2 regions of the Mitsuaria sp. BK041 genome follow, and region 1 is predicted to be linked to the other one. Evidence: predicted binding sites of a transcription regulator. Region 1 holds the regulator's gene; the other holds the start of a gene.
The links. The regulator NrdR, encoded in region 1, represses ribonucleotide reductase genes. The targets are predictions, from matches to a motif close to CACNANATNTNGTG.
Positions count from the first base shown of each region.

Region 2: the regulator NrdR is predicted to act here: its motif matches at 4,661-4,674, upstream of FHT38_RS18525 (ribonucleoside-diphosphate reductase subunit alpha).

Region 1 covers NZ_JACHYT010000001.1:1,990,642-2,004,930, reverse strand. The annotation lists gene FHT38_RS08810 (lytic transglycosylase domain-containing protein) at 1-649, shown strand, start outside; ZMP/ZTP riboswitch at 776-922, shown strand; gene glyA (serine hydroxymethyltransferase) at 1,012-2,262, shown strand; gene nrdR (transcriptional regulator NrdR) at 2,279-2,722, shown strand; gene FHT38_RS08795 (GspH/FimT family pseudopilin) at 2,860-3,450, shown strand; gene FHT38_RS08790 (type IV pilin protein) at 3,447-3,866, shown strand; gene FHT38_RS08785 (PilW family protein) at 3,880-4,662, shown strand; gene FHT38_RS08780 (PilX N-terminal domain-containing pilus assembly protein) at 4,659-5,789, shown strand; gene ribD (bifunctional diaminohydroxyphosphoribosylaminopyrimidine deaminase/5-amino-6-(5-phosphoribosylamino)uracil reductase RibD) at 5,786-7,462, shown strand; gene ribBA (bifunctional 3,4-dihydroxy-2-butanone-4-phosphate synthase/GTP cyclohydrolase II) at 7,513-8,619, shown strand; gene ribH (6,7-dimethyl-8-ribityllumazine synthase) at 8,633-9,097, shown strand; gene nusB (transcription antitermination factor NusB) at 9,094-9,606, shown strand; gene FHT38_RS08755 (nitronate monooxygenase family protein) at 9,686-10,885, opposite strand; gene FHT38_RS08750 (alpha-1,6-glucosidase domain-containing protein) at 11,225-14,289, shown strand, end outside.
Region 2 covers NZ_JACHYT010000002.1:591,276-605,564, reverse strand. The annotation lists gene FHT38_RS18545 (inner membrane protein YpjD) at 1-569, shown strand, start outside; gene FHT38_RS18540 (PP0621 family protein) at 616-906, shown strand; gene FHT38_RS18535 (PAS domain-containing sensor histidine kinase) at 919-2,655, shown strand; gene FHT38_RS18530 (sigma-54 dependent transcriptional regulator) at 2,645-4,339, shown strand; gene FHT38_RS18525 (ribonucleoside-diphosphate reductase subunit alpha) at 4,899-7,826, shown strand; gene FHT38_RS18520 (ribonucleotide-diphosphate reductase subunit beta) at 8,142-9,314, shown strand; gene FHT38_RS25435 (hypothetical protein) at 9,376-9,522, shown strand; gene FHT38_RS25430 (histone) at 9,538-10,143, shown strand; gene FHT38_RS18510 (zinc-ribbon and DUF3426 domain-containing protein) at 10,313-11,815, opposite strand; gene prmA (50S ribosomal protein L11 methyltransferase) at 12,004-12,900, opposite strand; gene accC (acetyl-CoA carboxylase biotin carboxylase subunit) at 13,069-14,289, opposite strand, start outside.

The sequences.
Region 1 (14,289 bases):
GCTCAACGCCCGCCACGAGGCGCGCGTCGAGGCTTCCGGCGACGTGCTCGCGCTGATGGCCGAGCCCGAGGCGATCACCCGCGCCACCGCGGTCGATCCCAAGGAACTGACCCGCCAGCAGGCACTGGTGGCGAACTACCTGGCGCGCCGCTACCGCGTCGCGCCCGAGCCGGTCAGCCGCCTGGTCAAGGAAGCCTGGGACGTGGGCCAGCGCGCGCGCGTCGATCCCACGCTGATCCTGTCGATCATGGCGATCGAATCGGGCTTCAACCCCTTCGCCCAGAGCGCCGTCGGCGCGCAGGGCCTGATGCAGGTGATGACGCGCGTCCACGACGACAAGTACGAGGCCTTCGGCGGCAACCTGGCCGCGTTCGACCCGATCACCAACCTGCGCGTCGGCGTGCAGGTGCTCAAGGAATGCATCCAGCGCGCCGGCAGCCTCGAGGAAGGCCTGCGTCGTTACGTCGGCGCCACCAACCTGCCCGACGACACCGGCTACGCCGCCCGCGTGCTGGCCGAGCAGGACCTGCTCAAGGCGGTGGTCCAGGGTCGCAACGTCAGCCCGTCCGCGCCGCGCCCGATCCGCGAGCCGGCCTCGGCGCCGGCCACCGGCGGCGAGCAGGTCGCGATGACCGCCGTGATGCGCTGATCCAGCCACCGCGCCTCGAAAAAACGGGTTCCTCGGAACCCGTTTTTTCATTGGTGCGTCGGCGTGCCTCCAGCCAGGAACAATGTCACGACCCGCGCCGTGCCCCGCTCCGGTGCGGCTACACTGCACGCTTCGCGCAACTGGCGATCAGGGCGCCCTGTCCGGTGATGATTCCTTCACCGCGCAGGCGTCGCCCGAGGTGGGTCACCACCGGGAAGCGCGAACGGCCGGGGTCTCCTCCGGCTGTCCGTGCCGTTCGCCTGGGCCGCCGTCGTTCCGGCATCCGTCGCCGCATCGCGCCCCGCGATCGCGCCGATGCGCCGCCGGGCGGGCGGCGCCAACCCTTGAGCCGACATCAAATCATGTTTGACCGCACCCAACAGACCCTCGCCAACGTCGACGCCGAAGTCTTCGCCGCCATCCAGCAGGAGAACCAGCGGCAGGAAGAACACATCGAGCTGATCGCCTCGGAGAACTACACCTCGCCGGCGGTCATGGCCGCGCAGGGCAGCCAGCTGACCAACAAGTACGCCGAGGGCTATCCCGGCAAGCGCTACTACGGCGGCTGCGAATACGTCGACGTCGTCGAGCAACTGGCGATCGATCGCCTCAAGCAGCTCTACGGTGCCGAGTTCGCCAACGTGCAGCCCAACAGCGGCTCGCAGGCCAACCAGGGCGTGTTCTTCGCGCTGCTGCAGCCGGGCGACACCATCATGGGCATGAGCCTGGCCGAAGGCGGCCACCTGACCCACGGCATGGCGCTGAACATGAGCGGCAAGTGGTTCAACGTCATCTCCTACGGCCTGGACGCCAAGGAGGAGATCGACTACGACGCGATGGAAGCGCTGGCGCGCGAGAAGAAGCCCAAGCTGATCATCGCGGGCGCCTCGGCCTACTCGCTGCGCATCGACTTCGAGCGCTTCGGCAGGATCGCCAAGGAGATCGGCGCCTACTTCATGGTCGACATGGCGCACTACGCCGGCCTGATCGCCGCGGGCGTCTACCCGAACCCGCTGCCGCACGCGGACGTGGTGACCTCGACGACGCACAAGAGCCTGCGCGGCCCGCGCGGCGGCATCATCCTGACCAACGACGAAGCGATCGCCAAGAAGATCAACTCGGCGATCTTCCCCGGCATCCAGGGCGGTCCGCTGATGCACGTCATCGCCGGCAAGGCGGTGGCCTTCAAGGAAGCGCTGTCGCCGGAATTCAAGGCCTACCAGCAGCAGGTCGTGGCCAACGCCAAGGTGCTGGCGCAGACGCTGATCGAGCGCGGCCTGCGCATCGTCTCCGGCGGCACCGAGAGCCACGTGATGCTGGTGGACCTGCGTCCGAAGAACCTGACCGGCAAGGAAGCCGAGGCCATCCTGGGCGCCGCCCACATGACCTGCAACAAGAACGGCATCCCCAACGACCCGCAGAAGCCCATGGTCACCAGCGGCATCCGCCTGGGCACGCCGGCGATGACCACCCGCGGCTTCAAGGAGGAGCAGGTCCGCGCGACCGCTCACCTGATCGCCGACGTGCTGGACAACCCGCATGACGAGGCCAACCTGGCCCGCGTGCGCGACAAGGTGGCCGAACTGACCCGTCAGTTCCCGGTCTACCGCTGAGCGGAGCCCGCGGCGCATGCGTTGCCCCTTCTGCGGTCACGGCGACACGCAAGTCTCGGAGACCCGCGAATCGGATGAAGGCGACGTGGTGCGTCGCCGCCGGCGCTGCCAGTCCTGCGACAAGCGCTTCACGACCTACGAGCGCGCGGAGATCGCGCTGCCCATGGTCGTGAAGAAGGACGGCACGCGCGCCGACTTCGACATGGGCAAGCTGCGCGCGTCGATGACGCTGGCGCTGCGCAAGCGTCCCGTCAGCATCGAGCAGATCGACGCCGCGCTGGAACGCATCCAGGAGAAGCTGCTGAGCAGCGGCGCCCGCGAGATCCCGTCGACCAAGCTCGGCGAGCATGTGATGCGCGAGCTCAAGCGCATCGACAAGGTGGCCTACGTGCGCTTCGCATCGGTGTACCGCTCGTTCGAGGACGTCGACGAGTTCCGGCAGCTGATCCGGGACATCTGACTCCCCCAAAAGCCGGCCCCCTTCAGCGGGCCGGCTTTTCCCACCTGAAGGCGAAGCGCCGCGACGCGCGTCTCCCTAGAGTTCCTGCAACTCTTCCGGAGACCGACGTGCCCACTGCCCTTCCCCTCCCTCTTCCCGTGCCCGCCCTTCCCGTGCCCGCATTCCGCGATGGCCCCGTGCCACCGGGCGACGGTCGCGGCTTCAGCCTGATCGAGTTGCTCGTGTCGATCGCGATCGTCGCGCTCGCGGCGATGCTCGCCGGCCCCGACATGCGCGACTGGCTCTGGCGCCAGCGGCTCGCCAACAGCGCGCAGGCTGTCCTTGGCGACCTTCAGCTGGCACGCAGCGAGGCCATCCAGGGCGCGCGCAATGTGATCCTGCGCTTTGGCGGCGACGAGTCCCCGGTGACCGGCAGCGGACGCTGCTACGTGCTGCACACCGGCCCCCTCGGCGGCTGTGGCTGCCGGATGGACACCCCGCCGGTCTGCGACGCCGGTGCCCAGGCCATCAAGCAGATGCGCTGGACACGAGGCCGCGGCCAGTCGGAGGTGGTGTCCAACGTGCCGTCGATGCTCTTCAGCGGCCGCCAGGGCACCGTGTCGGTGAGCGGCACGGTCGAGGTCCGCATGGAAGGCATCGGCGCGATCCGCCACATCGTCAGCCTGACCGGTCGCGTGCGCAGTTGCGCGGCCGAGGGCACCGCGAGCCGCCTGCCGAGGTGCGCATGAGGACGCGGGGCTTCTCGTTGATCGAGATCGTGATCGTGCTGGCGATCCTGGCCGTCCTCGCCGTGCTGACGCTGCCGAGTTTCCGCGATCACGTCCTGAAGGGACGGCGCGCCGAGGCGCGGGAGGCCTTGCTGGCGCTCCAGCTGGCGCAGGAGCGCTTCAGGTCCGGCCACCCCCGTTATGCCGACCGGCTGGAGGACCTGGCGCCGTCGCCGTTGACGCGCAGCAGCCTCTACCGGCTGCGCATCGCGCAGGCGGACGCGACGCGCTACACGCTCGAGGCCATCGCGCAGGGCAGCCAGACCGGGGACCGCCGGTGCCAGGTATTGACACTCCGGCTGGAGGCCGGCGCCATCCACACCTCGGGCCGGGACGCCGGGGGCGCCGAACAGGCCGACGCCTGCTGGCCGCGCTGAAGGGGGCAAACGCATGTCCGCTCATCGTCACCCTCCGCAGCATCCCCGTGCGTCGCGAAATGCGCAGGGGATCTCGCACGGCTTCACGCTCGTCGAACTGCTGGTCGGCTTGGCCATCAGCCTGATGCTGATGGCGGGCGCCTTCACCATGGCCGGCCTTCAAGTCGGCGCCCATCACCGGTTGCTGCTGGAGCTGCAAGTGCAGCAGGAGCTGCGCGCCACCGCGGAGCTGATCCTGCGCGACCTGCGCCGTGCCGCCTTCTGGGACCGACCGCAGGAGGCCCTCTGGCAGGCCGATGCACCCGCGCCGGTCCGCAACCCCTACGCCGACCTGGACGTGGGAGAAGCCGGCACCCACGTGACCTACAGCTTCTCCCGGGACGGCAACTCGACCGGTGGGACCGGCGTGCGGGAGGTCGCCGGGTTCCGCTGGAGCGAGGGCCGCATCGACCAGTTGGTCGCGGGCCGCTACCAGCCGCTGACCGATCCGGCGCTGCTGCGCGTGCGCGCCTTCGACCTGCGGGTCGACTCGCAGGCGAAGTCGCTGGGAGACGCCTGCGCGCGCGCCTGCTCGCCGGGAACGCCGCCGCCCGCGCCGCCTCCAACCGACGGCGGCAGTGGCAGCGGTGGGGGTGGCGGTGGGGGTGGCGACGCGCCCGCTTGTGGCCCAGCGATCCTGACCCGCATGGTCGAACTGGTGCTCGACGCCGAGGCCGTTCACGATCACCGGGTCCGTCAACAGCTGACCGTGCGGGGCCTCGTGCGCAACGACGCGCTCGCGGGAGACTGCCCATGACCCGGCGCCTGCAACGGGGACTCGGCACGCTGGCGATGTGCGTCGTGCTGCTTGGCGTACTGGCGCTGGGTGCTGCCTGGGCCACGCGCCAGTTGACGACGGCCCAGCGCGTGGCCGCCAATGACCACCGCGCCGCCACCGCCTTCGAGGCGGCCGAGGCCGGCATGGCCTGGGCGATCGCGATGCTCAATGGCGGCCATGTGGACGACAGCTGCCGGCCGGCATCGCATCCAGCCGGCCCGAGCGCCGACATTGCCGCCGCCGGCACCTCCAGCGCCTCCGCGACCGACTTCCGCAGCCGCTTCCTGGAGCTCGGCGCGGACGGGCATTACCGCGCGAAGCCCAGCGCGCCAGCCACAGGGGGCGCGATGTCCCCGGCCTGCACGAACACCGGACCGCTCCGCTGGACCTGCCAGTGCGCGACCCAGCGCGACCCCGCCGGCGCATCACCCACCGCGGACGCGCGACCCCTGGATCCGCAACCACGCTTCACCGTTCGTTTCACCGACGCGGGCCCGGCCGGCCAGCTGAAGCTGATCGTGCGCGGATGCAGCGACCGCCGGGCCGACTGCGACGACCTGTCCGAAGGCCCCTCCGGCCTTGCCGAGGCCGCCCGGCATCTGGCCCTGCTCAGCGCCCTGCGGCTGCCGCCGCCGCAGGCGGCGACCGAAGGGCCGGGCAGCTTTCTGCGCGTCTTCGGCTATCCGGCGATGCGATATCGCAGTCAGCCCGCCATCGCGCGCATGCGCTGCGACGCCGACTGCGGCGCCCCGCTCGCCCAGGCCCTGGCGCGGGGACGCCGCCTGATCTGGATCGACGGAGACGCGCGCCTGAGCGAATGGCCGCCCGCTGCGCTGGACGGCACGCCCCTGGTGCTGGTCGTCGACGGCCGCCTCGACCTCTCCGCGCCGGGCAGCGCGCAAGGCGTGCTCTATGCGCGGGAGGGCATCGGCTGGCACCCGCCCGTCGGCCAGGCCGCCTCCTGGCGCGGCGCGATCGTGACCGACGGCGTCTTCGACCCGGGAAAGACTGTCACCCTGACCCACGATGCCGCGGTGCTCTATCGCGTGCATCGCCAGATGGGCAGCTTTCTTCCCGTCCCCGGTAGCTGGAGCCCCACGCGATGACCAACGCCCGCGCCCCTTTCCCGCATGACGGTCGGCGTCGTCGCCGGGGCTTCACCCTGGTGGAAGCCTTGATCGCGCTGGCCTTGCTCGCGATCGGCACGGCAGCGCTCATGGCGCTCCAGGTCCGTCTGCGACTCGTTGTCGACGACATCCGGCACCAGGAGCAGGCGCTGCGCCTGGCGCGCAACGAACTCGAGCGCTGGCGATGGCGGCCCGACGGCCCGGCCCCCTCGCTGACCTGGGAGGGCCCGGCCACCGAGTTCAAGCTCGACGCGCAGTCCGCGCCCTGGCATGAGCCGATGCCGCCCGGCAGCCTTCCGGCGGACGGTCCGGCGGACGGTTTCATGGCCGACGTCCCGCCACTGCGCGCGGTCCACCTCCGGGTCCACTGGACCGATCGCGCCGGCAGGCCGCGGTCGCTCACGCTGGACAGCCTGCTGCCGGCGGAGGATCCCGCCCTCTCGGGCCTGCTGCTGCTGCCGCCCAAGGTCGCCGCTAGACTGCGCGCCATGCAAGCGCCCCGCCCCGCCTCATCCCCGCCCCCTTTCCATGCCGACACCCGGGACAGCCGCTGGATGACCGAGGCGGTGCGACTGGCGCAGGGCGCCGTCGGCCTCAGCGATCCCAATCCCCGCGTGGGCTGCGTCCTCGTGGACGCGCAGGATCGGGTGCTCGGACAAGGGCACACGCAGGCGGCGGGCCAGGCCCATGCCGAGGTCATGGCGCTGCGGGACGCGCAGGCCCGTGGTCACGATCCGCGCGGCGCCACCGCGTATGTGACGCTCGAGCCTTGCGCCCACCACGGTCGCACCCCGCCCTGCTGCGACGCGCTGATCGCAGCCGGCGTGGCCGGGGTCGTCGTCGCGCTGGACGATCCCAATCCGCTGGTCGCCGGCCAGGGCCTGGCGCGGATGCGCGCCGCCGGCATCGTCACGGACGTGCTCACGGCGGACCATCCGGCAGCGATCGAGGCGCACGAGCTCAACATCGGTTTCCTGACCCGCATGCGCCACGGCCGCCCGTTCGTGCGAATGAAGATCGCCGCGTCGCTGGATGGCCGCACGGCGCTGTCCAATGGCGTCAGCCAATGGATCACCGGCCCCGAGGCCCGCAAGGACGGCCATGCATGGCGCCGTCGCGCCGGGGCGGTGCTGACCGGCATCGGCACCGCCCGCGAGGATGACCCGCGCCTGGATGTCCGCGACGTGGAGACCGCCCGGCAGCCGCAGCGGGTGCTGATCGACTCGCGGCTGGAGCTCTCGCCGTCCGCCCGCCTCCTGGCGCCGCCCGGCGGGCTGCTCGTTTATCACGCGCTGGCGCAGGCCGGCGAACGGGGGGCGGTGCTCGCCGGCCTGGGCGCGGAACTCGTCGGCCTGGCCGATCCGGCGCGGGGCAAGGTGGACCTGGCCGCGGCGATCCACGACCTGGGCCGCCGACAGGTCAACGAGCTTCACATCGAGGCCGGCTACAAGCTCAACGGCTCGTTGCTGCGCACCGGACTGGTCGACGAACTGCTGGTGTACCTGGCGCCGACGCTGCTCGGCGAGGGCCGGGGCATGGTCGACCTGGGCGGGCTGACGGCACTCGCCCAGGCCCCCCGCTTCCGCCTGGTCGAGAGCCTGGCGGTCGGCGGCGACCTGCGCCTGCGCCTGAGACCGGCCACGAGCGCCTAGACCCAGCCCTCCTCCGGCCCGCCAGGCCCGCCCCGCCTACAATCGCGCCCATGCCTATTTCACCGATTCCCGAGCTGGTCGCCGAACTGGCGGCCGGCCGCATGGTCATCCTTGTCGACGAGGAAGACCGTGAGAACGAGGGGGACCTCGTCCTCGCCGCCGACCACGTCACGCCGGAAGCGATCAACTTCATGGCCAAGCACGGCCGCGGGCTGATCTGCCTGACGCTGACCCGCGAGCGCTGCGAGCAGCTGCAGCTCCCGCCGATGGCCACCCGCAACGGCACCAAGCACGGCACCGCCTTCACCGTGTCGATCGAGGCCGCCACCGGCGTCACGACCGGCATCTCCGCCGCGGATCGCGCGCGGACCGTGCAGGCCGCGGTCGCCAAGGGCGCCGTGGCGTCCGACCTGGTGCAGCCCGGCCACATCTTCCCGCTGCAGGCCCAGGACGGCGGCGTGCTGATGCGCGCCGGCCATACCGAGGCGGGCTGCGACCTGTCGCGCATGGCCGGCCTGACGCCCGCCGGCGTCATCTGCGAGATCATGAACGACGACGGCACCATGGCCCGTCTGCCGGATCTGGAGGTCTTCGCCCAGGAGCACGGCCTGAAGATCGGCACCATCGCCGACCTGATCGAATACCGCAGCCGCAACGAATCGATCGTGCAGCGCATCGCCCAGCGTCCGCTGGAGACGCGCGAGGGCCGGTTCGAATGCCACGTCTTCCGCGATCGCTCCAACAACGTCCACATGGCGCTGGCGCTGGGTCAATGGCAGAAGGACCAGGAGGTGCTGGTGCGGGTGCACGAGCCCTTCTCCGCGATGGACCTGCTGGACGCCGGCCGCTGCGGCCACAGCTGGCCGCTGCCGCAGGCGCTGGCGGCCATCCAGCGCGAAGGCTCAGGCGTGGCGGTGCTGCTGAACTGCGGCGAGGACGCCGACGCGCTGCTCGCGCGGCTGCAGCCGGCGACCGGCGAGGAACCGCGCCAGACCATGGACCTGCGCACCTACGGCGTCGGCGCGCAGATCCTGCGCGAGCTCGGCGTGCATCGGATGAAGCTGCTCGGCAGCCCGCGCCGCATGCCCAGCATGACCGGCTACGGGCTGGAAGTGACCGGTTTCCAGGCCGCCCAGCCCACCCCCAACGACTGCTGAATCCGAGGACCGCATGCAAGGATCTGACAAGGGTCAGTCGACCCGACTCGACGGACGCGGCCTGCGCGTGGGCATCGTCCAGGCGCGCTTCAACGACGAACTGACGACCGCGCTGGCCCAGGCCTGCCGGGCCGAGCTGAACCGGCTCGGCGTCCAGGACGCCGACATCCGCCACGTCACCGTGCCCGGCGCGCTCGAGGTGCCGGTGGCCCTGCAGGCCATGGCCGTCAGCGGCCGCTTCGACGCGCTGGTGGCGCTGGGCTGCATCATCCGCGGCGAGACCTACCACTTCGAACTGGTCGCCAACGAGAGCGGTGCCGGCGTGACGCGCCTGACGCTCGACCACCGCCTGCCGATCGCCAACGCGATCCTGACGGTGGAGAACGAGGAACAGGCCTGGGCCCGTGCCGAGGAAAAGGGCCGCGATGCCGGAACCGTCGCCGTCGAGATGGCGCAGCTGCTGAAAGAACTCAAGTGAACACCAAGGACACCTCCTCCCCCGCCGGCAAGCCCGCGGCCAAGAACGGCGGCAAGCCGGCCGCCAGGAAGGCGCCGGCCAAGTCGGCCCGCCGCCGCTCGCGCGAGCATGCGCTGCAAGGCATCTACCAGTGGCTGGTCACCGGCGAAGACCTCGGCGTGATCGACGCGCACACGCGTGAGCAGGACGGCTTCGACAAGGCCGACCGCGGTCATTACGACAAGGTCTTCCACGGCGCGATCGAGGAAGCGGCCGACCTGGACGCCGTGCTCGCCCGCCACGCCGACCGCAAGACGACCGAGCTCTCGCCCATCGAGCACGCGATCCTGATGATCGGCGCCTACGAGCTGAAGAACTGCATCGACATTCCCTACAAGGTGGCGATCAACGAGGCGGTCGAATTGGCAAAGTCCTTCGGCGGCACCGACGGCCACAAGTACGTCAACGGCGTGCTGGACCGCGCCGCGATCGACCTGCGGCCGGTCGAGGTGAAGGCCGCCCGCGGTTGAGCGCGCGGCGCCTCAGGCGCCAGAAACTGCCAGGGCCCGGGACGATCCGTCCGCGGGCCCTTTGTCATTGCCGGGCGCCTCAGGCCGCTGGCGTGCCGAGGGGAACGCCGGGCGTCAGCAGACGTTCCAGCAGCTGCCGCACGCTGGCGATCTGGTCGCCGAACGGCAGTGCGCCGCGGCCGCGGAAGAACAGCCCTCTCGCGGTCTCGCCGCGCAGCGCCGAGGCCAGCCGCTGGTCGATGCAGAACTGACCCCAGTCCTTCAAGCCATCGCGCAGGCCGCACTGGCTCAGGCAGTCGAAGGCCAGGGTGCAGCGCTTCTTGAGCTGCGCGACGGACTGCAGGCGCGCCTCCGCGCCCAGGTACTTCTTCAGCCATGGCGTCATCACCGCCCGCGCCGGCAGGCCCGCGACGCTGCAGAACTCGACGAGGTCCTCGTCGCGCGCCTGGGCCAGCACCCGCTTGAATGACGGATGCGCATCGCACTCCAGCGTCGCGGCGAAGGGCGTGCCGAGTTGCACCGCGTCGGCGCCCAGCGATTGCAGCCGCTGGATGTCCTCGCAGCGCCGCACGCCGCCGGCGGCGATCAGCGGCACCTGGCCCTCGGCGCCCGCATCGCGCAGGAAGCGCCGGACCTCGGGCAGCACGGTCTCGAAATCGAAACGGCCGTCGCCGACATCCGCGACCCGCGCCGCGCCGAGGTGCCCGCCCGCATGGCCGGGATGCTCGATGACCACGGCTGCCGGCAGCCGCTGCCGGCGCTCCCATTTCTTCCACAGCAGCGTCACGCCGCGGGCCTCGGACAGGATGGGGACCAGGGCGGTGCGCGGATGGTCCTGCGCGAGCTCGGGCAGATCCAGCGGCAGCCCCGCGCCCACCACCAGCGCGTCGATGCCGGATTCGAGCGCCGTCCGCACCGAGGACGCGTAGTCGCTCACCGCGCGCATCACATTGACCGCCAGCAGGCCGCGCCCTTCGCAGAGCCGGCGAGCCGCCCCGATCTCACGCGCCAGCGCCTCCTGGTTGGCCTGTTCGATCACAGCCTTCTTCTCGTCGCCGTCGCGCATCGACTCGCTGCGCGCCATGAGGTCGGGGTGATGCCGGCGCAGGTCCACCGACGCGATCGTGCCCCAGGCGCCCTGCCCCGCGACGCTGCCGGCCAGCCGGTGCGCCGAGATGCCCACCCCCATGCCTCCTTGAACGATGGGCAGCAGGTCGCGGCCGGCGAGGCGCAAGGGGCGCAATCCGGCGGCGCGGATGCGGTCGAGGAGCGAAGCCATGGTCATGGTCGGGGTTCCGGAAAAAACGAAAGCCCGGATGGTGGCGGCTCGAGCGCCGATGCGCCTTGACGCGGCTCAACAAGGGCCCGGGGCGCCCGGCTGCGAGCTCGTGTTGAACTCGCTGCGCCAGCGTGGGCGGCCGACAACGGCACGCCTGGCCCATACGCGGCGGTGAAATAAAACTACGACCGCCACGCGGCACTTGGACTTGGCGCGGCCGATCCTGTCCCTTGCGCTGTCCCATTCAGCCAGGACATGTAGCGGAACTTCGGGGTTTCACTACTCAATGACGTAGTTTTACTTCAATAGCATCCGCCGACCTTTTGAAGGGGCAAGGCGATGCGCATCGGAACTGGGGCGGGTTGGCGAGCGGTGCTGGGCACCTGGGTGGTCGCCCTGAGCGGGCTGCTCAGCGCGTGTGGTGGCGGCAGCGGCGAGGCCGACACTCCCCGCGCCCAGTCAGCGGGCGCAGCCGCTTCGGCTGCGAGCGAGCTCGGCGTCACCGTGCTCGCCGCCGTTCCCGATCCCGCCGCCGGCGGCGGCGCCAGCCGCGCACGCGCCGCCGCGGTCGCCTCGCCGGACGCGCCGGCCACCTCGCTGCGCGTCCACTACCGCCGCGCCGATGGCAACGCCGCCGGCTGGCAGATCCACACCTGGAACGCGGCGCGCAGTCCCAACTGGAACGAAGGCTGGAACGCCAGCGGGAGCGACGACTTCGGCGTGTACTACGACGTGCCGCTCGCGGCCGGCAGCGGCACCGTCGGCTTCCTCTTCCACAAGGGCGACGAGAAGGACAACGGCGGCGCCGACCAGTCCCTGGTCCTGCAAGCCGGGGCCAACGAAGTCTGGCGCCTGCAGGGCGACGGCACGACCTACACCAGCAATCCGCTGGGCCAGCCGGCACCGGACCTCACGACGGTGCGCGTCCATTACAAGCGCTTCGATGCCCACTACGCGGCCTGGGGCCTGCACCTGTGGCATGGCAGCGGCCTGGACACGGCCGCCCTGCCCGCCGGCGTCACCATCGACCGCTGGAACCAGCCGGTGCCGTTCAGCGCCATGCCGGGGCATGCGGTGGGCAGCGACGAGGTGGTCTTCGACCTGCCGGTGCTCAATCCGCGGGACGACGCCAGCCGCAAGGGGCTGGAATTCATCATCCACGGCATGCCGCCCAACGAGAACGACAAGGACGGCCGCGACAACAACCTGCGCGTCGAGTTCGGCGCGCTGACGGTGCAGAACCGCGTCGGTCAGATCTGGCTGGTCGAGGGCGACGCCACCGTCCACACCGCACCGCCGGACCTGCGCCAGGTGTCCAGCACCGATGCGCGCGCGGTGTGGCTCAACAAGACGCTGGTCAAGTGGCCCCGCATCAGCGCCAGCGGCGGCGTGCGGCTGTACCACTCGGCCACCGGCCAGATCGCCGTGGCCGCCGGCGCGGCGGTGACGGGCGCCGACGGCTTCATCACGCTGGACGCCTTCACCGGCACCGTGCCGGAGGCCGCGGCCCGGCGCTTCAAGTACGTGGCCAGCGGCGGGATCTTCGCGGTGCGCCCGGACGACATCGCGCGCCTGCCCGCCCTGCATCAGCAGCAACTGGTGCTGGCGCAGGTCGACGCCGACGGCCGGGTGCTGAACGCGACGACCGCCCAGATCGCCGGCGCGCTCGACGACCTCTATGCGGCCGCGGACGAGGTGCCGGACCTGGGCGCCGTCGTGGCCAGGGGCAGCACCAGCTTCAAGGTCTGGGCCCCGACCGCGCAGAACGTCCAGCTGGTGCTGACCACACCGATCGGCGCCTCCTCGCTGACCCGCACGACGACGGAGTCCATGACCCGCGATGCCGCGACCGGCGTCTGGCACCTGAGCAAGCCCGGCAGCCTGCACGGGGCGACCTATCGCTACCAAGTGCAGGTGTTCGTCAAGGGCGTGGGACTGGTGCGCCAGCTGGTGGCCGATCCCTACTCGCGGGGCGTGACGCTGGGCGGGCAGCAGAGCGTGGTGATGGACCTCGACGCCGGCGCCACCAAGCCGCCCGGCTGGGACGCCGGCGCGCCGCCGGCGACGGTGAACGCGCCGTCGGACCTGAGCATCTACGAGCTGCACGTGCGCGACTTCTCCATCAACGACGCGACCGTGCCCGCGGCGCGGCGCGGCAAGTACCTGGCCTTCGCCGAGAGCGGCTCCAACGGCATGCGGCATCTGGCGGCGCTGGCCGCGGCGGGGCTGACCGACGTGCACCTGCTGCCGGCATTCGACTTCGCCACCGTCAACGAGAAAGGCTGCGTGACGCCCTCGCCCACCGGCGCGCCGGACGGCGAGACCCAGCAGGCCGCCGTGGCCGCCACGGCCGCCGCCGACTGCTTCAACTGGGGCTACGACCCGCAGCATTTCTCGACGCCCGAGGGCAGCTACTCGAGCAACGCGAGCGATCCGGTGGCGCGGGTGGTCGAGTTCCGCCGCATGGTGCAGGCGCTCAACGCGGCGGGCCTGCGGGTGGGCATGGACCTGGTCTACAACCACACGACCTCGTCGGGCCAGAGCGCCACCTCGGTGCTCGACAAGGTCGTGCCGAACTACTACTTCCGCTACAACGCCAGCGGCGGCATCGAGCGCTCGACCTGCTGCGAGAACACCGCGTCCGAGAACCTCATGATGGGCAAGCTCATGATCGACTCGGCGGTGATCTGGGCGCGCGACTACCGCATCAGCTCGCTGCGCTTCGACATCATGGGCCACCATCCGCGCGCGGTCATGGAGACGCTCAAGGCCCGCATGGCGCAGGCCGCCGGGCGCGAGGTGCAGATCGTCGGCGAGGGCTGGAACTTCGGCGAGGTCGCCAACGGCGCGCGCTTCGTGCAGGCGGAGATGCTGTCGCTGAACGGCTCGGGCATCGGCAGCTTCAATCCGCTGATCCGCGACGCGGTGCGCGGCGGCGGTTGCTGCGATTCGGGCGCGGCGCTGCGGGCCAACCAGGGCTACGTGAACGGCTTCTTCTATGACAGCAACGGCTGGAACGCCGGCCAGACGCGCGGCGAGCTGATGTGGCAGGCGGACCGGATCCGCGCGTCGATGGCGGGCTCGATCCGCGGCTTCCAGATGCAGACGAGCTGGGACGAGACCCTGCGGCTCGAGCAGATCGACGTCGGCGGCATTCCCGCCGGCTGGGTGCTGGAGCCGGGCGAGGTCGTCAACTACGTCGAGAACCACGACAACCTCACCCTGTTCGACAACAACGTGTTCCGCCTGCCGGCCGGCACCAGCCGCGAGGACCGCGCCCGCGTGCAGATCCTGGCCAGCGCGATCAACGCGTTCAGCCAGGGCGTGGCGTACTTCCATGCGGGCGGCGACACGCTGCGCAGCAAATCGCTGGACCGCAACAGCTACGACAGCGGCGACTGGTT
Region 2 (14,289 bases), on a different contig from region 1:
CCGGCGTCTATCTGATCGAGAGCCGCTTCCTGCCGCTGCCCTCGGCCCAGCGCCTGCTCAGCGTGCTGGGCCTGCTGGTGATGCTGGTGGCCTGGATGTTCCCGGGCGAATACCGACCGCAGGCGGGCTCGCCGCTGGCGCCGCTGCACTGGGCGATGGGCCTGGCGTCCTACGGCCTGTGCGGCGTCGCGGTGATGCATGCGGTCATGCTGAACCGCGCCGAGCGCCAGATGCGCGCCCAGAAGGGGCAGGGCGCGCCAGCGCTCGGCACGCCGCTGCTGCGCCTGGAGCGCCTGACCTTCCAGTTCGTCGGCGCCGGCGTGGTCGTGCTGTCGATCGCGCTGCTGCTGGGCGTGGCCTTCACGCCGCAATGGCGCTGGGATCACAAGACGCTGTTCGCCGTGATGGGCTGGGTCGTGCTGACCGGCCTGCTGACGGGACGCCGCGTGTTCGGCTGGCGCGGCCGGCGTGCGACGCGCTGGCTCTACTTCGGCGCCGCGCTGTTGCTGCTGTCCTATGCCGGCTCGCGCTTCGTGCTCGAGGTCGTGCTGCAGCGTCCGCCCGTCTGATGCCGACCCCGTCGACCTCCTCCCCGAAGCTTCCACCGCGCCCATCGTGATCAAGCTGCTTTTCTGGATCGTCCTGCTGGCGGTGATCGCCTTCGTGATCGGCTTCAAGCGCGGCCGGCCGACGCCGCGCGACAACGCCCGGCCCGCGCCGCCGCCTGCGCCGCGCCTGCCCGAGCACATGGTGAGCTGCGCCGAGTGCGGCATGCATCTCCCGGCCAGCGATGCGCTGCCCGGTCGCGGCGGGCAGTTCTGCGGCGCCGCCCATCGCGCCGCGCACGAGCAGCGCCTGGAAGCCGCCGAGGCGGCGCGCGGCCGGCGCGACGACGCCGCCACCTGAGCGCCGGACCACATGGCCACCTCCGAGACCGTCGGCGCCATCAGCGCCAGCACCATCCAGCGCCTGTATCGCGCTTTCATGGGTGCGCGCGCGGCGCTGGGGCTGGCGCTGCTGGCGACGCAGTCGCTGGCCGGCCTGATGGGGGCCAAGCCCACCGGCTGGACGACGCTGATCTCGCTGATCTACGGCACGCAGGCGGTGCTGGCGTGGATGCTGCCGCGCTGGTTCGGCGGCGGCGAGACGCCGCCGAAGGAGCGCGCCGGCCTGAGCACGCGGCAGTTCATGGTCAGCATCGGCGCCGACCTGGTGCTGTTCACGCTGCTGCAGGTGCGCGATCCCAGCGGCCCCTATGGCGCGCTGTTCTTCATGCCGGCGTTGATGGCCGGCGCGCTGCAGCCGCGGTTGCGCGCGCTGGGCTGCGCCGCCTTGCCCAGCCTGGTGCTGCTGTCGATGTCGGGCTGGGCGGTGCTGAACGAGCAGGATGGCGCGCTGCGCATCAGCCAGGCCGGGCTGCTGGGCTGCGGCCTGTTCGTGGTCACGCTGCTGGCCAACGAGATCGCGTCGCGCCTGGCGCGCGAGGAGCGCGCCGCACGCGGCAGCCTCGAGTACGCGCGGCAGCAGGCCGACCTGAACCGCCTCGTCATCGAGGAGATGGAGGAGGGTGTCGCCGTCGTCGACCGCCGCGGCCTGGTGCGCACCGCCAATCCGGCGGCGCGGGCGCTGCTCGCGGAAGGCGCCTCGCTGCGCTCGGGGGCGTTCCGGCTGGACACCACGCCAGCCTGGAAGCCGCTGCTGCGGGCGATCGAGAAGGCCTTCGCCGGCGAGCTCTGGCCGGAGGCCGGCCGGGACCTGCTGCTGGACTTCGGCCGCGGCTCGCAGCGCTCGTTGCGGGTGCGCATGCGCTTCACGCTGCGGCCGCTGGACGGCGACGACCTGTGCGTGCTCTTCCTCGAGGACAACCGGCTGCTCGAGGCCCGCAATCGCCAGGAGAAGCTGGCGGCGATGGGGCGCGTGTCGGCCGGCATCGCGCACGAGATCCGCAACCCGCTGACCGCGATCGCGCAGGCCAACGCGCTGCTGTCGGAGGACCTCGCGCAGGACCCCAAGGGCGAGCAGCTCACCCGCATGGTGGCGTCCAACGTCGAGCGGCTCAAGCGCCTGGTCGACGACGTGATGGAGGTCGCGCCCGGCATCGCGCCGGTGGCGCTGACGCTGGCCGTCGCGCCGCTGGTGCGCGAGTACTGCGCCGACTGGGCCACCACCCAGCGGCTGCCCGGCGGCGAGGCCAGCCCGCTGCGCGTCGAGATCGAGCGCGACGGCCTGCTCGTCAGCTTCGAGCCCGAGCACTTGCGCCGCGTCCTGATCAACCTGCTGGACAACGGCCTGCGCCACGCGCGCCCCGGTCCGGGCGCGCTGCGCGTGCAGCTGGGCGAGGACCGCGAGTGGGTGCGGCTGTCGGTGTTCAGCCGCGCCGAGCCCATCCCGGCCGAGGTCGAAAGACATTTGTTCGAGCCCTTCTTCTCCACGCGCAGCCGGGGCTCGGGCCTGGGCCTGTACATTTGCCGCGAGTTGTGCGAACGCTACGGCGCCCGCATCGAATATCACCGCCGCGACACCGGGCCGAACGCCGAGGCGAACGAGTTCCGCGTGCTGCTGTCGCGGCCGGCTTCGCCAGGCGCCGCGCTTGCCTCGGTCCCGTCCGCGGGACCGGATTCCCATTTCCCCGATACCGAACTCCATGAGCGCTGATCCCCGCCTGCTGGTCGTCGACGACGAGCCCGACCTGCGCACCCTCTACGAGATGACGCTGCTGCGCGAGGGCTTCTCGCTGGACAGCGCCGGCACCGTCGAGGACGCGCTGGAGCTGCTGGGCACGCGCCGCTACGACGCGGTCATCACCGACATGCGGCTGCCCGACGGCAGCGGCCTGGACATCCTGCGCTGGCTGGAGCAGCAGGGGCGCAGCGAGCGCGCGCTGGTCATCACCGCCTACGGCTCGGCCGAGAACGCGGTCGAGGCGCTCAAGGCCGGGGCCTACGACTACCTGACCAAGCCGGTGGACCTGCGCCAGTTCCGGATGGTGGTCGCATCGGCGCTCGGCCGGACGCCGAAGATGGAAGGGCCTGTGCCCAAGCCGTTCTCGTCCGCGCCGGCGGCCGCGTCGAGCACGGGGTGGAGTGCGCCCTCGAACGCGTCGTCGAACCCGGCATTCAACCCGGCATCGAACGCGGCATCGAACGCGGCCTCGAGCGCGATGTCCGTCGCCGCCGCGCCGGATGCCTTCGCGCCGACCGCTCCGGGCGCCTTCGATGTGCTGGGCTCGGTCGAGGCCCCCCGGCCCGCGCCGACCGAAGCGCGCAAGCCGGCCCGCGCCGCGCCGCCGTTGACCGGCTCGACCACGGCGCTGGAGCGCCTGGTCGGCGACTCGGCGCCGATGCGCCAGGTGCGCGAGCTGATCGAGAAGGTCGCGCGCAGCATGGCGCCGGTGCTGCTCAACGGCGAGTCCGGCACCGGCAAGGAGCTCGTGGCGCGCGCGATCCATGACGTCAGCGCGCGCCGTCCCCAGCCCTTCATCGCGGTGAACTGCGGCGCGATCCCGGAGCAGTTGCTGGAAGCCGAGTTCTTCGGTTATCGCAAGGGCGCCTTCACCGGCGCGAGCGAGGACCGCGAGGGCTTCTTCCAGGCGGCGCAGGGCGGCACGCTGTTCCTCGACGAGATCGGCGACCTGCCGCTGGCGATGCAGTCCAAGCTGCTGCGCGCGTTGCAGGAGCGCTCGGTGCGGCCGGTGGGCGCGGTGGCGGAAATGCCGGTCAACGTCCGGCTGCTCAGCGCGACCCACAAGGACCTGGCCGCGGAGGTGGCCGGCGGCCGCTTCCGCCAGGACTTGTATTACCGGCTCAACGTGATCCAGATCCGCGTGCCGCCACTGCGCGAGCGCATGGAGGACCTGGCGCCGATCAGCGCGCGCATCCTGCAGCGCATCGCCGCCGACGCCGGCGTGGCGCCGGTGCCCGCGCTGACGCCGGCGGCGCTGGCGACGCTGTCGCGCTACAGCTTCCCGGGCAACGTGCGCGAGCTCGAGAACCTGCTGCATCGCGCGCTCGCGCTGTCCAGCGGCGACGGCATCGACCTGGCCGACCTCGGCTTGCCCGACAGCGTGCTGGGCCTGGATGACGCGCCGGCGGAGACCGCCGAGGTGGCCGCGGAGCCGCCGCTGGGCGCCGCCTTGCCCGCCGAGGCGCGTGGCGGTGCGCCGCTGCCGGCGGACCTCGCCACCTATCTGGACGAGGTCGAGAAGCAGATCCTGCTGCGGGCGCTCGAGCAGCACCGCAACAACCGCACCGCGGCCGGCGCCAGCCTGGGCCTGTCGCTGCGGCAGATGCGCTACCGCATGGCGCGGCTGGAAATCTCGGTCGGCGGCGACGAGTCCTGACCGGTTCGCATCCCAGCGGAACTGCGCGCAATGCGACCATGACCCCACCGCCGGTGGCCCCTCCGGGAAGGTCCTAGGGCGGGGTTGTCCTAACGGGTGGGGACAGCGGCGCGGCGTGTCATCGAGACGCCATCGGCGCCTGCTCAGCAACCATCGGCCCTCGCGTCCGATTCCCGGCTGCAACCCGCGCCAATCCTGGCGTCGCGGCCACGATGCGCGAATCCATCGGGGCTGTGCGGGGCCAGGTCTTACGGCTAGACCAGCGCATGGCGGACGTCAAGGGCGATGACGCTACCGCTAGTTCCTTGAAGGTGCTGCGACCACTAGATATAGTGTTTTGCATGCTATCCTGCTGACTTCGCAAACACGGCGATGAATGCTCCCTCAGACGTCTTGCCCGCGCTGCCGACCCCTTGGTCGGAGGACCGGGAATCCCAAGTCCGGGCGCATCAGCAGCACCGCCGACATCACCTGACCCCCTGATCGCCGGGCCCTTCGGACAAGCCGGGCCGGGCGAAGCTTTTTTGTTTTTCCAGACACCAGAACAGACGAGGATCCCATGCAGACTGTCGCCGCCACACCGACCGCTGAAACGGGCCTGGCCCAGGCTCCGCGCGAGTCCGCCGCCGCTTCGGCCAGCTTCCCGCAGCACCAGATCATCCGCCGCAACGGCGCGGTGGTGCACTTCGAGCCGAGCAAGGTGGCCGTGGCGATGATGAAGGCCTTCCTCGCGGTGCACGGCACCAGCGGTGCGGCGTCCGCCAGCGTGCGCGAGACCGTCGACGCGCTGACCGATTCGGTGACGCGCGCGCTGCTGCGCTCGCGCCCGGCCGGCGGCACCTTCCACATCGAGGACGTGCAGGACCACGTCGAGCTGGCGCTGATGCGCGGCGGCCACCATGAAGTGGCGCGCGCCTACGTGCTGTACCGCGAGCGCCGCACCCAGGAGCGCGCCGCCCAGGGCGAGCAGCGCCAGGCCGCGGTGCTGGAGTCCGGCATCTCGGTGATCGAGAACGGCGTGCGGGTGCCGCTCGACCTGAACAAGCTGGCGGCGCTGATCTCGTCGAGCTGCGAGAACCTGGGTGTGGACGTCAAGCCCGAGCCCATCCTGGCCGAGACCAAGCGCAACCTGTACGACGGTGTCCCGATGGACGAGGTCTACAAGGCCGCCATCCTGGCCGCGCGCACGCTGATTGAGAAGGACCCGGGCTACACCCGCGCCACCGCCCGCCTGCTGCTGCACACGATCCGCAAGGAGATCCTGGGCCGCGAGGTCACGCAGGCCGAGATGGCCACCGCGTACGCCGACTACTTCCCCGGCTTCATCAAGAAGGGCGTGCAGGCTGAGCTGCTGGACGAGAAGCTGCAGCAGTACGACCTGGCCAAGCTGGGCGCCGCGCTGAAGGCCGAGCGTGACCTGCAGTTCGACTACCTGGGCCTGCAGACGCTGTTCGACCGCTACTTCCTGCATGTGGACGGCACCCGCATCGAAATGCCGCAGGCCTTCTTCATGCGCGTCGCGATGGGCCTGGCGCTGGGCGAAATCGACCGCGAAGCCCGTGCCATCGAGTTCTACGAAGTCCTGTCGACCTTCGACTTCATGAGCTCCACGCCGACGCTGTTCAACTCGGGCACGCGCCGCTCGCAGCTGTCCAGCTGCTACCTGACGACGGTGGCCGACGACCTGGACGGCATCTATGAAGCGCTGAAGGAAAACGCGCTGCTGTCCAAGTTCGCTGGCGGTCTGGGCAACGATTGGACGCCGGTGCGCGCGCTGGGCTCGCACATCAAGGGCACGAACGGCAAGTCGCAAGGCGTCGTCCCCTTCCTGAAGGTGGTCAACGACACCGCCGTCGCGGTGAACCAGGGCGGCAAGCGCAAGGGCGCCGTCTGCGCCTACCTGGAGACGTGGCACCTGGACATCGAGGAATTCCTCGAGCTGCGCAAGAACACCGGTGACGACCGGCGCCGCACCCACGACATGAACACGGCGAACTGGATTCCCGACCTGTTCATGAAGCGCGTCATCGAAGGCGGCGACTGGACGCTGTTCAGCCCGTCCACCTGCCCGGACCTGCACGACCTGTTCGGCAAGGAATTCGAGGTCGCCTACACGGCCTATGAAGCCAAGGTCGACCGCGGCGAGCTCAAGCTGCACAAGCGCATGCCGGCCCGCGACCTCTGGCGCAAGATGCTGACGATGCTGTTCGAGACGGGCCATCCCTGGATCACGTTCAAGGACGCCTGCAACGTGCGCTCGCCGCAGCAGCATGTCGGCGTCGTGCACTCGTCCAACCTGTGCACCGAGATCACGCTGAACACCAACGACAACGAGATCGCGGTCTGCAACCTGGGCTCGGTCAACCTGTCGCAGCATCTGAAGGACGGCAAGATCGACCAGGAGAAGCTGAAGAAGACGGTGTCGACGGCGATGCGCATGCTCGACAACGTCATCGACATCAACTACTACGCGGTCAAGAAGGCGCGCGACTCCAACCTGCGCCACCGTCCGGTGGGCCTGGGCATCATGGGCTTCCAGGATGCGCTGTACCAGCTGCGCGTGCCCTACGCCTCCGACGCCGCGGTCGAGTTCGCCGACCGCTCGATGGAAGCCGTCTGCTATCACGCCTACTGGGCTTCGACCGAACTGGCCGCCGAGCGTGGCCGCTACAGCAGCTACCGCGGCTCGCTGTGGGACCGCGGCATCCTGCCGATCGACTCGCTGAACCTGCTGGCCGAAGCCCGCGGCGGCTACGTCGACGTGGACCGCTCGTCGTCGCTGGACTGGGACGCGCTGCGCGCCAAGATCGCCCGTGACGGCATGCGCAACAGCAACTGCGTGGCGATCGCGCCGACCGCGACGATCTCCAACATCATCGGCGTCGACGCGTCGATCGAGCCCTGCTTCGGCAACCTGTCGGTGAAGTCCAACCTGTCGGGCGAGTTCACCGTGGTGAACGAGCACCTGGTCCGCGACCTCAAGAAGCTGGGCCTGTGGGACGACGTGATGGTCATGGACCTCAAGCACTTCGACGGCTCGCTGCGCCGCATCGACCGCGTGCCCGAGGAACTCAAGCACCTGTACGCCACCGCGTTCGAAGTGGATCCGGTGTGGCTGGTGGAAGCCGCCGCGCGCCGCCAGAAGTGGATCGACCAGGCGCAGAGCCTGAACATCTACATGGCCGGCGCCTCGGGCAAGCGCCTGGACGAGACCTACAAGCTGGCGTGGCAGCGTGGCCTGAAGACCACCTACTACCTCCGCACGATGGGCGCGACGCATGCCGAGAAGAGCACCGTGCAGAACGCCGGCCAGCTCAACGCGGTGAGCAGCGGCATCGGTGGCCTGAGCGCCGCGCCGGTCGCGGCGGCACCGGTTGCGGTCGCGCCGATCGAGACTTCGGTCTCGCCGGATCTGGGCGACGTGTCGCCGGCGACGGACGTCAAGTTCTGCGCCATCGACGACCCCGGTTGCGAGGCCTGCCAGTAATCGAAACAGGAGGTGTCGGCGTCATGCGTCGACACCTCCGACGCTCGCGATGCGAGTGTTCATCGATGTTCGCGGCGATCGGCGATTTTTCCGCCCGGCCTCGCGAGCGATCGATGAACGCTTGATCGGACGTCCGCTCCGGCTCCTGCCGCGTGTCGAGATCGCGCGGCATCGCACTCATCAAGAGATGCGACGCACGTGGTCCGACGCGTCGAATGCGATGCGGACCAGCAACAGCGAAGCGGCGTCAAAGTCAAGAAGTCCTTTGTGTTTGAACACAACACTCCGATAATCCGCGACCATAGGAAGACCACCATGCTGGTTTGGGAAGAAGACCGTCAACCTTCGAGCAACGCGCCGCAGTCGGGCGCATCGATCCACGCAGCGACGCAAGCCGTCGCGCGTGATGCCGCCGCCTCCGCGGCGGGTTCGGTGTCCTCTTCTGCCTCGTCGATCGCCAACGCGAGCGAGCGCCGTGTGAACGTCGCCGACAAGCGCATCATCAACGGCCAGACCGACGTCAACCAGCTGGTCCCGTTCAAGTACAAGTGGGCGTGGGAGAAGTACCTCGCCACCTGCGCGAATCACTGGATGCCGCAGGAAGTGAACATGTCCCGCGACATCGCGCTGTGGAAGGACCCGAACGGTCTGACCGACGATGAACGCAGAATCATCAAGCGCAACCTCGGCTTCTTCGTGACCGCCGATTCGCTGGCCGCCAACAACATCGTGCTGGGCACCTACCGCCACATCACGGCCCCCGAAGCCCGCCAGTTCCTGCTGCGCCAGGCCTTCGAGGAAGCGATCCACACCCACGCCTACCAATACATCGTCGAGTCGCTGGGCCTGGACGAGAGCGAGATCTTCAACGCCTATCACGAGGTGCAGTCGATCCGCGACAAGGACGAATTCCTGATCCCGTTCATCGACGCGATCATGGATCCCAACTTCGTCACCGGCACCCCGGAGAACGACCAGACGCTGCTCAAGTCGCTGATCGTCTTCGCCTGCCTGATGGAAGGCCTGTTCTTCTACGTCGGCTTCACGCAGATCCTGGCGCTGGGGCGTCAGAACAAGATGACCGGCGCCGCCGAGCAGTACCAGTACATCCTGCGCGACGAGTCGATGCACTGCAACTTCGGCATCGACCTGATCAACCAGATCAAGCTCGAGAACCCGCACCTGTGGACGCCTGAATTCCGCGCGGAGATCAAGGCGCTGTTCCAGAAGGCCGTGGAGCTCGAGTACCGCTACGCCGAGGACACGATGCCGCGCGGCGTGCTGGGCCTGAACGCGGCCATGTTCAAGGGCTACCTGCGCTACATCGCGAATCGTCGCGCGACGCAGATCGGCCTGGAAGCGCTCTTCCCGAACGAGGAAAACCCGTTCCCCTGGATGAGCGAAATGATTGACCTGAAGAAGGAACGCAACTTCTTCGAAACGCGAGTGATCGAATACCAATCGGGCGGCGCGCTGTCCTGGGACTGATGAAGTCCGAGGCGGAGTGACCCTCGAGCATTGTTTGTTGAAGAAGAGATCAAGCTTGGCGATGCGCCGACCGACCGACATAGAAGCGGCGGAGGCGCACCGCAACCCGATTCACCGCACCGCGGAGCGCAACTCCCGCGCGTCGTGGGCGGTGAATACCTGCACCGGCATCAACCGGTTGATGACGGGCAGGGCTATTTCCACTTGATCAAGGAGAACTGAAATGGCAACTGCGAAGAAGGCCGCTCCGGCCAAGAAGGCGGCTCCGGCCAAGAAGGCCGCTGCGAAGAAGGCTCCGGCCGCGAAGAAGGCGGCTCCGGCCAAGAAGGCGGCGCCGGCGAAGAAGGCCGCTCCGGCCAAGAAGGCTGCGCCGGCGAAGAAGGCCGCTGCTGCGAAGAAGGCGGCGCCGGCGAAGAAGGCCGCTCCGGCCAAGAAGGCGGCTGCTGCGAAGAAGGCGGCACCGGCGAAGAAGGTTGCGGCCAAGAAGGTCGCTGCCAAGAAGGCTGCGCCGGCCAAGAAGGCCTCCGCCGCCAAGAAGCCGCCGATCAAGGCCACTGCCAAGGCTGCGAAGCCCGCCGCGAAGAAGGCTGCGCCTGCCAAGAAGGCCGCTGCTGCGAAGAAGGCTGCCCCCAAGGCCGCCGCCAAGCCTGCTGCGAAGCCGGCCGCCAAGAAGGCTGCTGCTCCGAAGAAGGCCGCTGCACCGAAGAAGGCTGCTGCCAAGCCTGCCGCTGCCCCCGCTGCCAAGCCTGCCGCTGCGCCGGCCCCGGCTGCGAAGACCGCGCTGAGCCCGCAAGCCGCCTGGCCCTTCCCGACCGGCAACAAGCCCTGAGCTTGAACGATGACCGGACCTTCGGGTCCGGTTCGTCGAGCCCTCCGAACCCGGCGCAAGCCGGGTTTTTTCTTTGCGGCCTCCCATTGGGGTCGCCAAAGAAGAAGGGCGCCTGCGCGGCGCCCATCAGAGGGAGAAGGATCGTTCGGGCAGTGGCCCGTGTCCCCGGTCAGGGATAGAAGAGCTCGACCGAGTAGCCGCTGATCTTCTGCGCGCCGCTGTCGAAGACCAGCTGCAGCTGCTGGTCGGCGCCGGCCGGCAGCGCGACGCGGCCGGCCTGCATCTCGGCCGGCGAGAGCATGCGGCGCACGACCAGCACGCCACTCGCGTCGGTCAGGCTCAGGTCCACCCACGGCTGCGCCACTTCCCAATTGCTGCGATTGCGCAGGCTGATGCTGAAGCGGTAGTGGTTGGCGGCGCCGGCCGGATTGAGGCTGCTGCTCTCGACGCTCAAGGCTTCGATGTGCTGCCAGGGCTTGATCTCCTGGCCCAGCGCCTGCGCCACCGAAACCAGCGCCGGCTTGGCCGTCGGGTACTGCGCCGCGATCGCCTCGCGGGCATGCCAGAGCAACTGGCCCATCAGCCCGAGCGCCAGGATCGTCGCGGCGCTGCCCAGCGCCAGGCGCACGCCGGGGCGATTCCAGCGTCGTGCCGACTCGGCCTGGCGCATGAAGCTCGGCAACTGGTCCGGCATCACGCTCGGTGAGCCCTGCGCGGACATCGCGTCCGCACTGGCGGTCGACGCGGCCGCGCGGGCGGCCAGGAGTTCGGACTCCGCCGCCAGCACCGTCATCGTGGTTTCGGGGCTCTCCGTCGATCGGGGCGTGGCGGCCCGGCGCCGCTTGAACGGATTCCAGAACCGGCGCTTCCTCGTGGCCTTGGCCGCGCGCTTGGCCTCGGCGATGGCGTCCTCGTCGGGCGCCATCATCGACGACGAAGGTTCGAGCGACGGCCCCAGGTCCGGCTCCGGTGCCGGTTCATTCGCGCGCAGCTGCGCCGCGGTGGCCGGGCTCAGCGCCAGGGTCACATCAGGGCGCTCGTCGTCGTCGATCATCGGCGGCGGCAGCTCATCCTCCTCGAACCGCATGCCCTTGGGTTCGGGCAAATGCGATCGCGGATCGGGCGCGGCGGGCGCCTCGAGGAAGGGTTCCCGACGGGCTTCGTGCGGACGCTCGTCGACGCCGGTCGCGTTGAAGCGCGCGTCGACGATGTCGTCCATCGGCTCGTCGTCGGCCATGCGGCGCGGCGGCGCGAAGGGATTGAGCGACTCGTCGTCGGCGGCGATCCAGCCGCTGTCGCGCGGTGGTTGGTGGTGAGCCGGCGGCTCCGGTGCGAAGACGGGCTCCGGCGCGAAGATCGACGCGGGCGGGGCCACTGGCCTCGACGGTGGCAAGGGTGCGGGCTGGCTCGGCGGGAAGTCGTCGCGATAGGCTGGCGCGGTCGGTGTCGGCGCGGGCTGTGGCGGGCGCCGGTCGACCGGCGCGGGCTCTGCCGGGGGGCTCAGCGGCGGCCAGGGCGGCGGGCTGTCGCGCTCGAGATCGAACAGCTGCTCGCGGGCATCGAAGACCTCGGCGCAGCGGCCGCAGCGGACCCAGCCTTCGGAGACGCGCAGCTGGTCCTGCACCACCCGGAAGATGGTGCCGCAGGTCGTGCAGCGGGTCGCGAGATTCATGGGCGCGATGATGCCACGAAGCAGGGTCAGTCCTTGACGCGAACACCCCCCGGTTGACACACCGTCACCACGGGCGCGCGACCCGCGATGTGGCTGTTCATCGGCCCGGGCGAGGCAATGGAAGTGCCCGCGGACGATGGGTCGGGAGGGCTGGCGTGCGTGCGGCGAGTGGTCCTTCGAGCGATGGATCAGGCAGGGCGACGCGCCGTCATCAGAATCCAGCCGTCCTCGCTGTCGGCGACCTCGAGGGCCACGTGCGGCGCGTAAGCGGCCTTCAATTCATCGGCCTGGCGCTCGAGGATGCCGGCCAGCACCAGGTGCGCGCCCGGGCGCAGGTGGTTGCACAGCAGCGGCGCCAGCAGTTTCAGCGGCGTGGCCAGGATGTTGGCCAGCACCACCGGGTACTCGCCGTTCGCGGCATCGGGCATCGCGGCGTTCAGCGTCACGCCGTTGTCCTTGGCGTTGTGCGTCGAGGCGATCAGCGCGGCCGGGTCGATGTCGACGGCGTCGATGGACTTCGCGCCGAACAAGCCGGCCGCGATGGCCAGGATGCCGGAGCCGCAGCCGTAGTCGAGCACGCGATCCCAGTGGGCGGCCTCGGCGCCGTGGCGTGCGATCCAGCGCAGGCACATGCGTGTCGTCGGATGGGTGCCGGTGCCGAATGCCAAGCCCGGGTCGAGCCGCATGACCTGCCGCGCCTGCGCCGGCGCCTCGTGCCAGGACGGGACGATCCAGAACTCCGGCGTGATCTCCACCGGCGCGAATTGCGATTGCGTCAGCCGCACCCAGTCCTGCTGCGCGACGGTCTGGATCGCCTGCACGTGGACGTCGGTGGCCCAGTCCTGCGCCAGGATCAGCGTCGCGGCTTCGGTGGCCTCGGCTTCCTCGGCGAACAGCGCCTTCACCACCGAGCGCTCCCAGCCCGCGCGCGGCGCCGGCATGCCGGGCTCGCCGAACAGCGCGCGCTCCGCGGGCGTGTCGGCATCGGCATCCTCGACGGAGACGGCCAGCGAATCGATCTCCATCAGCGCGTCGCTGACGGTCTCGACATCCTCCTCGCGGCAGATCAGCACGAGCTCGTGCAGCAGGGGATCGTTGGCGTGGTCTTCGCCGTGGTTTTCGCTCATGGCGGCTCCGGGACTTCGGGGGACTTCTGAAATGGAGAAGCCCTCAAGGCGGACCAGCGTCCACGCTTGAGGGCCTGCGCATTGTCGCTCAGCGGCGGTCGGCGCTGATCGGGCAGCGCCTTCGGGTCAGCGCTTGTGGGCGGCCATCCACTGCTCGAGGTAGTGGATGTCGGTACCGCCTTCGATGAACTTGGCATCGGCCATCAACTCGCGGTGCAGCGGGATGTTGGTCTGGATGCCTTCGACGACGGTCTCCGACAGCGCGATGCGCATGCGGGCCAGGGCCTGCTCGCGGGTGTCGCCGTGGACGATGATCTTGCCGATCATCGAGTCGTAGTTCGGCGGCACGAAGTAGTTGGTGTACGCATGCGAGTCCACGCGCACGCCGGGACCGCCGGGCGGGTGCCACATCGTGATGCGGCCGGGGGACGGGATGAACTTCACCGGATCCTCGGCGTTGATGCGGCACTCGATCGAATGACCGCGCATCGTGATGTTGCGCTGGGTGAAGGGCAGCTTCTCGCCGGCGGCGATGCGGATCTGCATCTGCACGATGTCGACGCCGGTCACCAGTTCGGTCACCGGGTGCTCGACCTGCACGCGGGTGTTCATCTCGATGAAGTAGAACTCGCCGTTCTCGTACAGGAACTCGAAGGTGCCCGCGCCGCGGTAGCCCATCTTCTTGCAGGCCGCGGCGCAGCGGTCGCCGACGCGCTCGATCAGGCGGCGCGGAATGCCCGGCGCTGGCGCTTCCTCGATGATCTTCTGGTGGCGGCGCTGCATCGAGCAGTCGCGCTCGCCCAGCCAGACGGCGTTCTTGTGGCCGTCGGCCAGCACCTGGATCTCCACGTGACGCGGATGCTCCAGGAACTTCTCCATGTAGACCTGCGGATTGCCGAAGGCCGCGGCCGCCTCGGCCTTGGTCATCTGCACCGCGTTGACCAGCGCGGCCTCGGTGTGGACGACCCGCATGCCGCGGCCGCCACCGCCGCCGGCGGCCTTGATGATCACCGGATAGCCGATCGCGCGGGCGATGCGGACGATCTCCTTGGGATCGTCGGGCAGGGCGCCCTCGGAGCCGGGCACGCAGGGCACGCCGGCCTTGATCATGGCCTGCTTGGCCGAGACCTTGTCGCCCATGGTCCGGATGTTGTCCGGGGTCGGGCCGATGAAGGTGAAGCCGCTGCGCTCGACGCGCTCGGCGAAGTCCGCGTTCTCGGACAGGAAGCCGTAGCCGGGGTGGATCGCTTCGGCGTCGGTGACCTCGGCCGTCGCGATGATGGCCGGCATCGACAGGTAGCTCTGCGCGGACGGCGCGGGGCCGATGCAGACGGCCTCGTCGGCCAG